DNA from 4 places in the Desulfoluna sp. CLI2B genome. Region 4 is predicted to be linked to each of the others. Evidence: riboswitches for the same ligand, from Rfam matches in the RefSeq annotation. Region 4 holds a riboswitch; each other region holds the start of a gene.

Region 1 (4,061 bases), 480 kb from region 4:
TTACGGGGCAGTCCAGCTTTCCGGCATGCTCTCCATGCGGAACCGTGGGGGCAGCATCCCCGAGGTGGTGGGCGACTTCCTCGGCATGCCCGCACGACAGGCCATGCGGGTCTTCTCCGTCGTGCTCCTCATGCTGGTGGGCGTTATTTTTGTTCTGGCCCCGGCAAAGCTCCTCACCGGGCTCACCGGCGTGAATACCCAGATTTTTATCTTTGCCATCTTCGGCTACTATTTCCTCGCCACCATCCTTCCCATCGACAAAGTCATCGGAAAGATCTATCCCCTGCTGGGAGCTCTGCTGCTCATCACCACTGTCGCCACCGTGGTGGCCCTGATGTTCGGTGGCTATGAGATTCTGCCCAACCTGGATGACCACCAGCGCCCATCCTGCGAACAAGCCCATCTGGCCCCTGCTGTTCTCTCATTCCCTTCCTGCGGTGCCATCAGCGGCTTCCACTCCACCCAGTCTCCCTTGATGGCCCGCTGCGTCAAAAACGAAAAGGACGGCCGCGCTGTTTTTTACGGCGCCATGATCCTGGAAGGGATCATCGCCCTGATCTGGGCCACCGTGGGACTCTCTTTCTACAAGTCTCCGGAAGCCCTGAACGCCGTAATTGCTGCTGGAACTCCTTCAGCTGTTGTCTCTGAAGTCTCCAACGTTCTTCTGGGGCCCGTGGGCGGCTTCCTGGCGGTTATCGGGGTTATCGTTCTGCCCATCACCAGCGGGGACACCGCTTTCCGAAGCACCCGCCTGATCCTGGCCGAGTCCTTTAAGGTGAGCCAGTCCCAGACCGCCAAGCGGCTCATGATCGCCGTGCCCCTGTTTGCTCTGGGCTTTGTCATCTCCACCCAGAACTTCGGGATCATCTGGCGCTACTTCGGGTTCTCCAACCAGGCCCTGGCCACTCTGGTTCTCTGGTCCGCCGCTGTCTTCCTTGCCAAGGAGATGAAGAACTACTGGATCGCCTGCCTGCCGGCGACCTTTATGACCTCTGTGGTGGTCACCTTTATCCTTCAGGCCAAGATCGGCTTCGGGCTTTCCATCGGAACCTCCACCGTCATCGGCGTGGGTACCGCCGTGGTACTGCTCTGCCTCTTCCTCTTCAAGTTCTCCGGCGTACGGGCAGCGAAACGTGCCGACGGACTTGCTGAATAAGCACTGCCCGTGAAGGAATTTCCCATCATGTTCCCTGTCCGGTGCCATTGTTCGGAATTTTAACGGGATGGCCGTCGGGCAGGGAATGGGGCGTGGGCCTTAGATTGGCTTGACAACCGGAAAAGTGTGGCTTAGGATCACATCCTATGCTTGGTGCAGCTAATGCTTAATAGGGAACTCCGTGAGAATCGGAGACGGGCCCGCCGCTGTAACCGGGGACGTCCTTTGCAACAACGCCACTTTCTTGATGCGTCCGAAGTAATCGGGTCGAACAATGAGGGGAAGGCGCGAAGGTACGGATGATCCGGAAGTCAGAAGACCTGCCATGCGCTATATGATGTCCCGTTGTCTGATGTTATCGTCATATCTTCACCGTGGTGAAAGGGGCGGCCTGAAACAGGAAAAGCCGCCGGAACACGGGGATTGAATCATATAGAAGTGGCGCACTGCCGTGGTAAAGGGTGCGCCCGACTTTGAGGATTGAATACGGAATCCCCATGCTTGCATACGATTGCAGGCATGGGGATTTTTTTGTTTGGAAGACCCGAAAATCTGTCCCCGTCACGGCGGCCGATTTTCGGGTGAGTACGTGACCGGGTCCCCGCAAGGGGTCTTGCATACACGCAGGAAGGGAATCCCGTGAAAATCGGGAACGGTCCCGCCGCTGTAACCGGGAACCGTACGGCACGGATAAGGGGTATATGCCTCTCATCCATAAGCCACTGCCCGCTGCTGGCTCTCCTTTTCAGGCCGGCGGCAACCAGGGCGGGAAGGTGCGCCGTTCGGAACGCCCGGGAGTCAGAAGACCTGCCCGGCATAAGACGTGATGTTTTGGGTGCGGCATGCCGCATCACAAGACCCCTGCGGAGAACAGGGGAACCGCGTGATGAAAAGGGCGAAGCAAACAGGGAACAGCCCTTTTTCGGAGATGGTCGGACCGGAGGGGCTGTGCAAGGAGTCAGCCGGGCTCCGGTCCTTTGTAAATGATCAGTTTATAAAGGAGCCGATGATGAAAAAAGGCATGATTCTTTGTGTGCAGGGGCAGCTACCCGAAGGCGTTGCCCCGGATGACCTGCTTAAGGGCGGCCATCTGTCCTTTGACGTGGACAAGGTGGCCGTGGTCTCTCCCCTGGACGGAGAAGGAGACATCCATTGGGCATGGTGGCGCATGATATCCAAGGGGTTTACCTCGATTCAGTGCCGTATGGCCGGGTATGAAAAGGGGCGTATTGCTTTAAAGGGAGGCAGCGTTCCCATCTGGTCCATCGGTTGAATGCCTGGGTATCATATTTAATAAATACACCTGTTACGTACGGAGATTTAAAAACGATGAAAAAGACGACCCTTCTGCTTTTGATTGTATCACTGCTGTCCTTTCTGGGTGTAAATCCCGCCACGGCAGCCACCAAAAAAGAGGCGGTGGACGCCGTGGTTATTGCAAGCTTCGGCACCAGCTACCCCGAAGCCCTTCAGGCCATCCTCACCATCGACAAAGAGATGAGAAAAGAGTTCCCCAAGGCAGAGATCAAGCACGCCTTTACCTCCAACATCATCCGGGGCATCTGGCACGACCGCGCCGATGACGCCGCCTGGAAAAAAGCCAACCCCAACGTTCCCGAGTGGCTGTATGACGTCAAAGGCCCCCTGGCCACCTTCGGTGCCCTTCAGGAAGAGGGCAAAAAGCGCGTGGTGGTACAGACCACCCACGTCTACGCCGGGGAAGAGTACCTTGATCTCAAGGCCTATGTGGACGCCATTGCAGGCATCGATACCCTTCGCGCCAAGTGGAAGCCCTTCTCCTACATGACCATCGACCGATCCGCCTCGGCAAAGCCGGGTTGCACCCCGAGTACCGCAATGACATTGAAGCCGCCGCCAAGACCATGGCCGCGGATGTGCAAAAGGCCAAAAAGATGGGCGCTGTGCTGGTCTACATGGGCCACGGCAACGAGGTGTTTCCCACCAGCGCGTACATTGAATTCCAGAAGACCATGAATGCCATGTACCCTGAGGTCACCACCCTGGTGGGGACCGTGGAGGGCTACCCCGGCCTCGATGACGTCACCACCGCCCTGAAGCACATCAAGGCCAAGAAGGTCTTCATGAAGCCCTTTATGGTGGTTGCCGGTGACCATGCCAGAAACGACATGGCCGGCGACGAAGACGACGCATGGAAGACCGTTATGGAGAAGATGCGTATCAAGGTGACCTGCGAACTCAAAGGCCTGGGCGAGAACCCCGAGTGGGCCAAGCTCTACGCAAAGCATGCCGTGGACGCGGTAACGGTTCACACCGGCAAGTAGTTTTCTATGGTTTGGTGGCCTCCGGCGGCCCTGCCGGGGGCTAAACTTTTAATCCGCCTTCGCCCAAGGGCTACGGCGCGACATGAAAGTTTAACAAACAGGTTTCAAAAACCCTTTTTGGGTGAGTTTTGCTTTAAAGGCGGATGTGATTTGACCCGAGGAACGAGGGGCAAAACGCATCCGCAACCTGCTTTCAAGGTGGCACACCTTGCCGCCGGAGGTTTTCGCTGAACCCAAACGTCATTCGAAAGCCCCCCCATGACCATCGCCACGGAGTCCATGAGGAAAACAAAACCCTCCCTTGCCCTGATGAAAGGCTCGGCAGGGCTGGTGTGCCTGTGCGCGCTCCTTTTCTGCGCGGTGCTGCTTTCGGCCCGCATGGGGTTTGTGGCGTTTTCTTTTAAGGACGTCCTTGGGGCCCTCTGGAACGGGATCACCGGCACGGACGGGGCCACGGCAGCGGCTGAAACAGCCCGGGTCATGGTCTGGGAGGTAAGGCTCCCCCGCATCCTGACGGCGGCAGCCGCAGGGGCCGGGCTGGCCGTGGCAGGGGCCGTCTACCAGAACATTCTGCTGAATCCCCTGGCCGACCCTTATACCCT
Region 2 (4,061 bases), 3.1 Mb from region 4:
TTTGGTCTCTTCCGGGTCCAGGATCTGGGGAAGGGTTTTGTTGTTTTTGGTGCTGAGCTTGGGAAACTGGGTGCGAAAGCCCTCGGCATAGGTGGCAAAGAAGGCCGTCTGAACCGAGCCCACCCGGAAGGCGTTCCAGGTGGCGCCCACACGGGGGCTGAAGGCCGAGTCGCTCTGGTCGGCTTCCACGTCTTTATTGGAGGTGGTGAGTTCTTCGTGGAAGTGGTCGTAGCGGATACCCGCCATGAGGGAGACATCGCCAATGGCAAGGGTGTCCTGGGCGTAGGCGCTGTAAACGGTCTGCTCAAACTCGCTTTTGACCGTGGTGCCGGTGGGGTTGCCTGTGGCCGGGTTGCCCACATTGGTCAAGGGGGTGTCCCAGTTTGGGGGGCCGTATTTGGGCATGCTGCTCCAGGAGTAGCCGGGGGCGTCCTTGTCCTGGGAGGCGATCTCCACATAGGTGCCCACAAGGAAGGTGTTGTCCACGGTCTCTCCGGTGTGGTCCAGGGTCATGCGCAGGTCGTTGTGAAAGGCCCTCTGCTCGGAATCGCTGACCCACCAGCCCTTGTTGCTCTGGCTTGCCGTCACCGTGGTGCCCCCGGTGGCGTAGCTGTCGAATTGGGTGAAGGTCAAGTCGTTGGTGATCTTCACGTTCTCGGAGAGGGAGAGGGTGGGGGAGATGGTGACGGACTGATACCTTCCGTCGTAGCACGCGCCGTCGATGGCGTGGTTCTCTTCCCGGGTGACTCCGTCCATGGGTTTGCCGTCCACAATGGGGATGGTGGAGCCCCTGTCCGCGTTGACATTGGACAAGAGGGCTTGGACGTCCACGGCAAAGGTGTCCGAGAACTCATGATGGCTTGTGACCATGGCGTTCTGTGCATCTCTTCCGACACCGTCCTGGTAGCCGTTGCTGGTGGTGCCGCCTCCGCTGACCATCACATACCCTTTGTCGGTGGGGCTGAGCACCCGGGTGTCTGCCCCGTAGGTGTCAAAGCTTCCGCCCCGGGCCACCAGGGTGGTGGAGGCTTTGGAGGTATCCTGCGGGACGGTGATGATGTTCAAGGTTCCGGCCACGGCGCCACGGCCCCAGATGGAGGAGGAGGGGCCTTTGGCAAACTCGATGCGTTCCACAATGTTCAAAGGAATCATGGTCAGGTCGGCGGAACCGTTGACCTGGCGGAAGGGGATGCCGTTGATGAGAACGGCCAGGTCCTTGGTGTCCCGGGAGCCCCGGACTTCGATGTGGGGGTAGGCGTTGCCCTGGATCCCCATCTGGAGGCCGGGAACGGTTTTGAGGGCCTGTTCGAGGGTGGTGGCCCCCATGCGGTCGATCTGTTCACGGGTGACCACAGAAACGGTGACGGGTACCTCCATCCGGTCCTCGGCCACCCGCGTGGCCGTGACGACGATTCCTTCCATGGAGGGCGTTTCCGTGGTTTCTGCCGAGGCGGTTGAACCGCCCAGGGCGCAAAGGGCCAGGGCCAGGACTGCACATCTTCGTATTGCGTAATTCACTGTCTCACCTGCTGCATCTCAAGTGGAATTGCTTCCATTGCTTCAACAGGGATTTTTTTTTAACGATACCCGGGCAAGGGCATCCATGGCCGCGGCACGTGCATGCCGGGTGGCAGGCAAGGGTCCCGGTGGCTCATGGGCAGGTCCGGATACAAAAAATCCCCAGCTTCCATACAAAAGCCAGGGACTGCACCCGTTCAAACTTGATCCCCGGGTCGCCCCGCCAGAGGGGGCTCTCCCACGTTTTTCGTCGCTCGCAAGAAACATGGGTATGTCACATCACAGACAGGTCTTCTGACTTCCGGATCGATCTACTCAACGCGCCTTCCCGGCAAAGCCAGTGACATGAACACGCACCAGGGGTGTCGTGCCTGCGTTTTTCGTCCCCGATTACAGCGGCGGGACCGTGACGGATTTACACCGTCTTCCCTATTAAGTCCGATTAAGGACATCTGTGAGAATGAGGTTTGCTATCACTCATTTTCCGCTTTTGTCAACAACAAGTTGCACCTTCTCGGTAAGAAATTAATGTCGGGTTTCCTGTGCCCTCGGTACCTTGTGACGTAACTTTTGACTTTAAAGGTATGAATAGCCATGGGGCCTTTCACCCCGCGTCTCTTACGGCGTGATCCGTTTCATAGGGAAATAGCGGGGGAACGGTAGATACTCTTGCGCGTGGGTGTTCGGCATGGTTTCAGGCCGGGTGCCCCCGGGCTGGGACATCGAAACATAAGGCAAAAGAAATTAAGGAATCGATTATGGATGAGAAGGTGACGGTTTACAGGTACGTGGGTGAAAAAGGCGAGAGCACAACCATCGAGGCTTTTTTCAAGGGAGACAAGCTGGTGGTACAGGGCTGCGACACAGGCCCTTCGGCAACCGGGGCGTTGGGGGACTGGGACTACGAGTACTGGCTCTATGCGGACAAGACCATCTGCCCCGGCAACATTCTGGAGATTTTAAAAAGTGGCTTCCGGGGGTTTACGGCCATCAAGCGGTGGTTTGACGAGCAGCAGATTGACTACGACGTTGTCTCCTATGCCTGAGTTTCCAAAGCATGCTTTTTGGGTGCCATATACGTCACGTTGCAGACATAGGACCACATATGACCCCGTGTGACACCGCATGCGATCCTTTGTGTGCGGCTGCCGGACGTAACTTCCTCAAAACGGGGGTGATGTGATGTTCGGCACGGAACTTGATTTCCAAATAAGACCGGCACAGCCCCTTTGCAAGGCGAAGGGCCGGAAACCAAGACGCAACCAAACGGCACACAGGAGGAAGCAATGGACGCAGGCAAGGCAATATCCGGGAAAAGGTATCACAGCTGGGATGAGGTTTTTCAGGCATCAAGGCCCATGGCATTCAGGGCATTGAACACAGGGACGATTACCTCCCCCCTGGCACCTTACACCCAGGCGGAGAGTATCCCGGCGGGTGTGGACACATCGAAGACCGTCTCCCACGCGGTGATGGTGTTTTACTTTCATCACCCGGAGAAGGGCGATATCCTCATCGACAGCGGGTTTGACAGGTCGTTTTACGAAAATCCCCCCTTTGGGAATTTGTCGCCCTTTGTCATCGATTTTCTCGAGGGCAACAGGGCACGCTACACCCAGCAAAAAGATGAGGACTTAGAGTCCCGGCTTCGAAAAAACAACATCCATCCTACCCACCTCTTTTTGACTCACATGCACCCGGACCATACCGCCGGGATACCGGCCCTGTCTCCCTGGTGCAATATATGCTATGGAAAGAAGGAGAATTCGGCGCACTACCGCCTGATGACGGGGAGCCACCTGAAAGGAAAGGGGGATATCTCTCTTATTGATACCGATTCAGCTCCGGCGATTCCTCCGTTTGATCATGCGGTGGACCTGTTCGGGGACGGCTCCTTCTGGGCGCTGTCCACACCGGGCCACACAACGGACCATCTTGCCTACCTGATCAATGCGGAACCGTTCCCCATCCTTGTCGTGGGGGATGCGGAACTCTCGGCCTGGGGCATGACCCAGGGGGTGTTCATGAACTCCGATGGCGGGAAAGAAGGGCAGCAGGCCGTTCGGGAATCGGCAAATGCGATTCGCGGGTTTCATCGGATGTACCCCCACGTGACCGTGTGGTTTTCCCATGATGAAAAGCCCCTCGCCCCATGAGCGCCCAGACCTATTACCCTGCAAAGACAGTAAGGAAGAATCATGGAAACAACAGCCCTCAGCCCCTGGGATACCGATTACAAAGGCACCGAACCGTCCCCTGTCTACGAGCCGCTCTGGCACATGCTCCAGCAGTTTCTGGGTGACTTTCCGGCGACATCGGTGCTGGATTTCGGATGCGGAGACGGCAACTATGCCTACCTCATGGCCGAAGAGGGGCTTCGGGTGACAGGGGTTGATATCTCGCTACGGGCCGTAGAAAAAGCCGTGGCCCTGGGCAACGCGCGGACGAACGGACGATGCCGATTCATGAGGCACGATTCCATTCCCGAGGACGTGCCCGACGGCTCCTTTGACGTGGTGGTGATGCTCAATGTCCTTCATTGC
Region 3 (4,061 bases), 1.0 Mb from region 4:
TGGGGCTGGCAGGTAACGGTTCCCCATGCCGTCAAAGAGACCTCCTGGCAGCAGACCTACGACGTCTATGTGAATGACAGCCTGGGCCTGGACATGAAAACGTTTTTCAACAAAGCCAACCCCTGGGCCTATCAATCCCTTACGGCCCGCATGCTTGAGTCCGTAAGGAAAGGGTACTGGGCCCCGGACGAATCCGTGACGAAGAATTTGGCCAAAGAGTACGCCGTGGGCGTCATTGAAAAGGGCGTGGCCTGCTGCGACCACACCTGCAACAACCCCTTATTGAATCAGATGGTGGTGACCCTTATCTCCATGCCCGGCATGCTCTCCCCGGAGATGGTGGAAAAATTCACCCTGGCCATGGAAGAGGCCGTGGGAACGACCCTTGAAAATCAGCGAGCCAAACAAAAAGCGGTCCACGACAAGGTCCTGGCGGCCGCAAAGCCCCATACAAATGCGCCCGTTGAAAAAGCCGAAGCCTCTCAGGTATCCGATCCCGCAACTCCGTCAGAATCCGAAACCCTTGAGGTGACAGAAACCGGCAGCGGCGACCGAAAGGTCCAGGGGTACAAGATGGAAAAAATCGAGACCAGGGAAGAGACCACAAAACTCTCCTCATCCGGGGTGATGTGGTATGCGGCGATTTTTCTCTTGGGCTTTATCGGGTTGTTTGCCTGGGGCATGACCAAAGCCAATGCATAACCCGGATATTTCCTGGAAACCATGCAACCGCAAACCGCCTCCAACACGAAGCCACCCTGTTTATAGGCCACGGCACCGATCACCCGGCCTGGACGCGATGCTGAAAAGCACCTACGGCCCCAGTGCCTTTACTGGGGTGGTGGAGGGCTTTCCCGAGGCTGAGGATATCGTAAGTACGGTTAAAGCAGCCGGTTTTACACGGGTGAAGATCGTTCCGCTGATGCTGGTGGCCGGGGTGCATTACCTGGAAGACCTGGCTGGCGACGATGAAGACTCCTGGAAAAACCTCTTTGCAACAGAAGGCATTGAAACCACCTTCATTGATCGGGGTATCGGGTACATGCCGGAGATTGTGCGGCTCTTTGTCCGGCACCTGGAAGAGGCTATGGACATGGTCCTTGAAGCGGAAACGGTGTGAGGCCTTTCTATTGACGTGGTGAGTCAAGCCGCAGGATCTGTTTTTTTATTGTTATGCATTTTTATTTTTACTGTAACATAAAACCGTTACACTCTTAACTGCAGGCATGAGCAAAAGGAAAAAACGGCGCCCCTTGTTCACGCACAGAGGGGGTGACAAAAAAGATAAGAAAGTGTTTGACACACGTCGAATATCTTGTGTAGATAAACATACAAATTGATCTCTGGTGCACGCTTCTTTTTTAACAAAAGAGATGCTGCTTAAAAGGGAACCCCGTGAGAATCGGGGACGGGCCCGCCGCTGTAACCGGGGACGAACTTCGTATATACGCCACTGCTCATGATCTGAGCGGGAAGGCGCGAGGGTTCGGACGATCCGGAAGTCAGAAGACCTGCCAGGGTGAATTCACCTGCTTATGCTTTTTGTAAAGTACAATCAGGTGAGGGGTTTCGTTCTCGCGGTAGGAACTGGAGACCTGATCAGACGACATGGGAAAAACGGCCCCATGCCCCCTTTTTATTGTAGGCTTCATGGGGCTTTTTTTGTTTGGGCGAAACGCCCGAGGTGTCTCTCTTCTCTCCTTATACCCAGCCCCCTTGAATGGAAGCCCCCCGCAACTCGAAACAGCAGTGGTTCAGGTGGTCGTTCTGCATGGAGGATCGCCGCCTCCGGTGCAAAAGAAGTCTGATGCTTGTGGAAGGAAAAGTAATGAGAAAAAGTCTGATGATCGGTGCTGTCGCCGCCTGGGTGGCGGCCAGCTCCCCGGCCTGGGCAACCGACGCTGCCCTGGATGAATATGTGGTGACCGCGTCGCGAGCCAAAGAGAGCATTACGGAAGTGGCGGCGGCTGTGACGGTGATTGACTCGGAAACAATCGAGAACTCCTCGGCAAGAAACTTGGGAGAGCTGCTTGTGGAAAAGGGCGGCGTTCAAATACGCGAGTATCCCGGAGCTCTGACGACTGTGAAGATCCGTGGGTTCAGCACAGACACCCATGGAAACGACCTGATGGGTAATGTGCTTATCCTCATTGATGGTCGCCGTGCAGGGACCGGCAACGCAGCCAAACTGATCACAAAAAATGTTGAACGAGTGGAAATTATCAAGGGGCCTGCAGCCGTTCAGTACGGTTCGGCGGCCATGGGTGGCGTTGTAAACGTTATTACCAAAAAAGGGACCGGGAAGCCCACCGTTTCAGCTTACGCAAAGACCGGATCTTATGACTACAACGAATTTGGAACTGACGTGTCGGGAACCGCTGGCAAAATCGATTTCTCTGCGTCTGTATCCCATTCCGAAGAAGGCGATTACGAAACAGGCAGCGGCAAGGAATACTTGAACACGGGTAATGATGGAATCCTTCGTGCCAGCCTGAACACAGGGTATGAGTTTTCTCCCGGACACCGCATCGGATTGACGTATACGCTCTTTGATGGCGACGACATCGGCAACCCCGGCAGTATCGACGCCAACGACCTGGACAACACAAAAGATTCGGAAAACAGCTCCTACGACGTTACTTATGACGGGAAAAACAGCACATCGTCACTGGCATGGATGCTTCGATACTTCGGCGGAACGGACAAAGACACGTGGAATGACCCTTCAGATAGCAATGCCTCGGGGTGGGATGACGGCATTCCCAGTGTGCATGAAACAGACAGCAAGGGCGCTCAGGCCCAAGTTTCATACGATGGTCAGCGATTCGGGCTTACCACCGGCGTGGATTGGGTGGATTATGATGTGACCAACGAGCCCAGTGCACCGAATAACACAGCATTTGACAACACAGCCGGATTTGCCCTGGGAAAGGTTAAACTTCTTGACCAGAAATTAATTCTCATCGGTGGGGCTCGGTATGATCACTACTCCGTAGATATTTCCGGAGATCAAGGCAGCGATAAATCCGATGATGACCTGAACCCAAGCCTGGGCGTTGTCTACAACCTCTCCAAGCAGGTCAAGCTCAGGGCATCCGTTGCCGACGCCTTTCGCATGCCCTCTGCAGAACAGCTGGCCGCTGATTTTACGTCTTACGGGACTCATTATGTCGGCAACCCGGATTTGAACCCGGAGAAAAGCCGAACCTATGAAGCGGGAGTGGATATTACCCGTGGTAGCTTAAAAACAGGCCTCACCGTTTTTACCACCGAATATGATGATAAAATCGTGACTGACAAGCAGCATGGATTTACTACCTACAAAAACCTGGATGAAGCAACCATCAGTGGCGTTGAAGGCGAATTTTCCTACACATTCTCCGACATCTTCGGGGGCTGGGAACTCAGGCCCTACGCCACGCTGACACATCTTTTCAAATACGAGGATGCAGAGACCGACAAAGACCTCAAGTATACATCGGATCTCGATATTTCAGCAGGCATCGCTCTGACCGATCTGGATGGGTTCTCTTCGGATCTCAGCGTCTCATACCTGAGCAGCCAGGATGTGGTTAAATACAACCCAGACTGGTCAACATCCGATGTGACGCTTCCTTCGGTCACCGTGACCAATTTCACCATCACCAAACGCGTGCTGACCACGGACAAACTAGGGAGCCTGTCCCTCCGCGGTGAAGTGAAAAACCTGTTTGATGAAGATGCGGCCTATGTTCTGGGATACCCCATCCCGGGCCGCCGATTTTTTGCCGGGGTAACCTGGTCCTACTAATCCGGGTTGTCCCCACGACCCGGGCTGGGACCGGTTTCCCCGCTCACCAATTTTCGCCGGACCTGTGACACCGGCGGAAAATCAGGGGGGCATCGTCGCCCCCTTGAAAACCCCTTGAAGGCCGTGCCCGGCGCATCAGGGCAGGCCGCCCCCGTTTTTCCCGTCTTTGGCTGTATGATTGGGCAGCTGCTAAGAGGGCGGGAGATCCTCCTTGCGGAGGGCGGTTCGGTTCTTTTTGAACCGAATGCAAAGGAAAGGGCCGGAAAAGGGG
Region 4 (4,061 bases):
TATTCCGCAGTTCTGTGCTTAATTGAGACGGTCCCTCTCAACCAGCAGCGTTAGCTAAAAATAAACCATGCTGCTATGTGATTTGGTAACAAGAAGGGTCCATCATTTTTGGTAATAACGAGCCTTACAGAGGAGTAATCATGGATTTTACTGCCGCAGCCTCAACGCATACCAAATTCAACTGGAGGGTCCGTTCCCTGGCTTCCGATTTCATACTCGAGGATACCTGGGAGTTCCCATATGAATTCAGCGCAAAGGACGGGGTCGACTTACATTTGTTCCAGAAATCCGCCATTGAGCCCATGATGAAGGACATTTACGATGTCTCCATAGCGGGAATGCTCTTCAGGGTACGAAAGGTTTTAGGCGCGTTATTTCGTATCGATAACAACTTGAACAATCACCCCATTCCGGGCTGCAGAGAAAAGAGCCTTCGGGATCGTTTGCAGGATGGGGACCTTGAAAAAAACACTCCGCAGCGCGCGATGGACATCTCAACGCGCGACTATATGGACTTCAGGCCAGTGTATACCTTCGAGGACGAAACGCTCCATGAGCTCTCCAATTCCACCGAGCATGCGTTGATGCACTATGCATGGTCTCCCTCGGGAGACGGAAAGTGGAAGGTCCGCCTTGCGGTCTACATCAAGTACAGGAGCAGTTTCAGCGCGCTTTACATGAGATGTATCCGACCATTCCGCCACTACGTGGTCTACCCCCATATTTTCAGGAAGTGCATGGCCCACTGGGAAGCACGATCCGATGAAGGAGTCGCGTCTTGATGACCAGAAGGGTTAAAGCTTCGTTTTGCCCATCCTGATTGCATAAAACGTTGTCAGGTCGCGATGAATATGGGGAAAGGGGTAACGACAAGATCGTTGCTTACCCCGCCCTAAAAGGTTTGCGAATCCGCCGCCCCGCATACGGCTTTCCGATGCCGAAAAAGACATAACCCACCTTGCTCTACCAGCCCCCTTCCATATCAACGACACCTCAGATAAGCCATTACCGGCCATGGCCTATGGAGGCGACCCTCAACACCACATGCCAATGCAAACCTTCACCGAACCAGAACCTTTTCCGTTTGACATCCATAAACCCCTCATGTAATGACAATTCAATAAATCCAGAATAATTGTTGGCAAAGGATATGATGCCGATTGCCCTTTTTATGTGCAGTTCATGATCAGCCGGTGGGGTATCGCCTCTTCGACAGTGTATTCTGGCAGACATACAGGGGCCCAAGCAGAAAAGAACACATTCCCTGGGAATGCCGTGATGAAGTAACCCGAACACCATGGGCAACGCGCTGGTGACTCACCAGGCAGCCGGAGGGTTTCATTTGGTTTCTTCGATATATGCTTCGGCCCTGACTTCAGGTACTGAATAAAATCAGTATAACAAGGAATCCTGTGAAAATCAGGAACGGGCCCGCCGCTGTAACCGGGGACGAACACTGCACACAGCCACTGCCACACTGTGACGGGAAGGCGCAGCCAGTAGGATGATCCGGGAGTCAGAAGACTTACCTGAATGGAGATGTGTTATCACTTTATGGCACCAAAGTGATGACGTTGTTGTGGTATGAAAAACGGTAACCCACACAGGAAAGATCCTGTGTGGGTTTTTTATTGCCTGAGCACATACCGGAGGTATCGGCACCCGCCAGGCAATAAAGCACGTCACACGATGTTTTGATATCACTCCTTTGCCGCCATTCAGACACCATGCGGGCTACGTTTTTAAACAAACCGTGTGTAAAGGGTGTGCTGTATGGACTCCGAATTAAGGCATCAACGTTCCGACGACATCGTTTCAGATCATATGGACCTTGAACTGAGGCGGCCCGAAAACGGTGAGAAGGGATGGACCAAAGAGATCCCCCTAAGGCCCGGGCTCTCCTTGATTCTTACCAAGGCAACGTATGCCGAAGGCGTGACCTCCCATTTCGAAATGGAGCGGTCCCCACTGCTCTTTTGCTTTGTACTCTCAGGAAGCGGCCGGTCCATAGTCAACCTGGGGAAACCCAAGCCGACAATCATCCAGGCAGAGACAGGCACATGCACCGTATCCTGCTTTCCAAATTCACAAGGGTACAGCCAATTTCCCCCTGAAAAACCCGTTCACATGCTCCACATCCAGGTCGACCCGGTCGTGTTGGGCATGTTCTCCCGGGGGGATATGGAGCAAGCCCCCGCCGATCTCCGGGCTGTTATGGAGGGGTGCCCCAAGACCCACTACCACTATGCGGGCTCCATGCCCCCTGCCATGCAAACCGCCCTTCACCAGCTTCTCAATTGCCCGTATCAGGGCCTGATCAAACGAGTCTTCCTCGAAAGCAAGGCCCTTGAGTTGATATCGCTTCAACTTGAACAGGCTGCCATTGCCAGACACAGCATAAAAAAAACCGCTCCGCTTCGCCCTTCCGATATAGACCGTGTCCATGAGGCCATGGGCATTATCGTCGAGAATATGCAGACCCCGCCATCACTGCTGGAACTTGCCAGTCGAGTCGGGCTGAATGATTTCAAGCTCAAGAACGGGTTCAGGCAGGTCTGTGGGCAAACGGCCTTCGGCTATTTACATGAGCATCGGATGGAGAGAGCCCGCCAGCTTCTGGAAGAGGGCAACATGAATATCAAGGAGATATCGTATCAGGTTGGCTATATGGACGCGGGGCGATTCTCCGATGCCTTTAAAACCAAATTCGGCATCAGGCCGAGTATTTACCGAAGCAACACGTGCTTCAGCGCCATGCCTTAAGCCCCCTCTTTTCCCGGAAGCCTGAGCCCCCTTTGCTTTGGGCCGACGCACGGTTGACGCAAAAGTCAGGCAACAGCACACCGAGGAAGACTGCCTCCTTTAAAGCCGATTCCGTCCAAAAATCCATCCAGGTCATGCAAGAATCCGTTTCGGTCATACCACCCCCATTTCACCCCATGAACAGCGGCGCTATATTGCGGCAATACCATTACATGATGGCTTTATTTTTATCGTTTTTCACCCTTCAAAGGAGCCGGGTGCCCACCCTGATGATCCGTCATCAGCGCCTTGTGGCAATGAGGCTGCAAGGGCAACTCAGATGCGCTGAACTGCGGTTTGCCCCTTAAGTTCAGGCCCATCACTCGTAACAGATTCAGCTTTAAGGAACAGGTCATGAATAGAAACAGAGATCGATTTCCAAAGGGTTTTATGGCGTCGCTGCTCGTTGTACTGGTGGCTCTATCCCCATTATCAGCGTCTTTGGCGATGGCACAGGAGCAGAAAGCAGAACCGTCATCTTTTCGGCTTGAGCCCGTAACGGTTACGGCCCAAAAAGTGGAAGAGCATGTTCAGGATGTCCCCATGAGTCTGTCCGTCTTCACCGGCACCGACATCGAAGATTCCGGCAGCAAGGACATGAGTGATCTTGTTCGCTATGTCCCCAACCTGTTCATGAACGAATCCTCGGCGGAGAATCTATTGGTTTTAAGGGGTGTCTCCTCCTTTACAACCTCCATTTACTCTCCCACCGGGTTTTATGTGGACGGGGTCAATTTCCCGCTGCACTACATGTACAACACCGAACTGCTCGACCTTGAAAGGGCTGAGGTTTTGCGGGGCCCCCAAGGGACCCTGTACGGTCGGAACAGTGAATCCGGCGTCATCAACCTTGTGACCAGGCAGCCGGACAATGAGTTCAAGGGAAAGCTTTTTACCGAATACAGCAGCTACGACTCCTGGCGGGCCGGGATGAATGCAAGTGGCCCTATTATCGAAAACACCCTCTATCTGGGCGTTGCGGCTCAAGCAAGTATCTCCGACGGCTTCATCACAAACACATGCAACGGCGATGATAAAAGCGCTGAAAAAGACCAGAAGAACGGCCGCGCCACCCTGAGGTGGACCCCCACGGACCAGTGGGACCTGTCCTTCACAGCCGATTTCATGGACACCGATGACCAGCAGAATTCCTACAGGTACCGCACAGGACCGTATGCAACGGATTATAACACCATCAGCCACAACGACGCCGATGAGTACTCCCGCCAGGAAGGCAACGGCCAGACACTGAACATGAA

The links. A riboswitch is a leader RNA that binds a small molecule or an ion and turns the genes downstream of it on or off. The one in region 4 is predicted to bind cobalamin.
Region 1: it holds a riboswitch for cobalamin, as region 4 does, so the genes downstream of both, ACOYW2_RS03370 (hypothetical protein) here and ACOYW2_RS05810 (helix-turn-helix transcriptional regulator) in region 4, are expected to answer to the same signal.
Region 2: it holds a riboswitch for cobalamin, as region 4 does, so the genes downstream of both, ACOYW2_RS20885 (TonB-dependent receptor) here and ACOYW2_RS05810 (helix-turn-helix transcriptional regulator) in region 4, are expected to answer to the same signal.
Region 3: it holds a riboswitch for cobalamin, as region 4 does, so the genes downstream of both, ACOYW2_RS10550 (TonB-dependent receptor plug domain-containing protein) here and ACOYW2_RS05810 (helix-turn-helix transcriptional regulator) in region 4, are expected to answer to the same signal.

What each region holds. Positions count from the first base shown of each region.
Region 1 covers NZ_CP186557.1:690,869-694,929, forward strand. The annotation lists gene ACOYW2_RS03360 (carbon starvation CstA family protein) at 1-194, shown strand, start outside; gene ACOYW2_RS03365 (carbon starvation CstA family protein) at 86-1,156, shown strand; cobalamin riboswitch at 1,291-1,498, shown strand; cobalamin riboswitch at 1,735-1,985, shown strand; gene ACOYW2_RS03370 (hypothetical protein) at 2,163-2,429, shown strand; partial or broken gene ACOYW2_RS03375 (sirohydrochlorin cobaltochelatase) at 2,486-2,854, shown strand; gene ACOYW2_RS03380 (sirohydrochlorin cobaltochelatase) at 2,941-3,459, shown strand; gene ACOYW2_RS03385 (FecCD family ABC transporter permease) at 3,718-4,061, shown strand, end outside.
Region 2 covers NZ_CP186557.1:4,478,080-4,482,140, reverse strand. The annotation lists gene ACOYW2_RS20885 (TonB-dependent receptor) at 1-1,518, opposite strand, end outside; cobalamin riboswitch at 1,786-1,989, opposite strand; gene ACOYW2_RS20880 (hypothetical protein) at 2,277-2,564, shown strand; gene ACOYW2_RS20875 (MBL fold metallo-hydrolase) at 2,805-3,674, shown strand; gene ACOYW2_RS20870 (class I SAM-dependent methyltransferase) at 3,717-4,061, shown strand, end outside.
Region 3 covers NZ_CP186557.1:2,198,752-2,202,812, forward strand. The annotation lists gene ACOYW2_RS10540 (cobaltochelatase subunit CobN) at 1-702, shown strand, start outside; gene ACOYW2_RS10545 (sirohydrochlorin cobaltochelatase) at 800-1,120, shown strand; cobalamin riboswitch at 1,328-1,533, shown strand; gene ACOYW2_RS10550 (TonB-dependent receptor plug domain-containing protein) at 1,829-3,790, shown strand.
Region 4 covers NZ_CP186557.1:1,171,295-1,175,355, reverse strand. The annotation lists gene ACOYW2_RS05815 (DUF2867 domain-containing protein) at 141-782, shown strand; cobalamin riboswitch at 1,361-1,547, shown strand; gene ACOYW2_RS05810 (helix-turn-helix transcriptional regulator) at 1,774-2,763, shown strand; gene ACOYW2_RS05805 (TonB-dependent receptor) at 3,157-4,061, shown strand, end outside.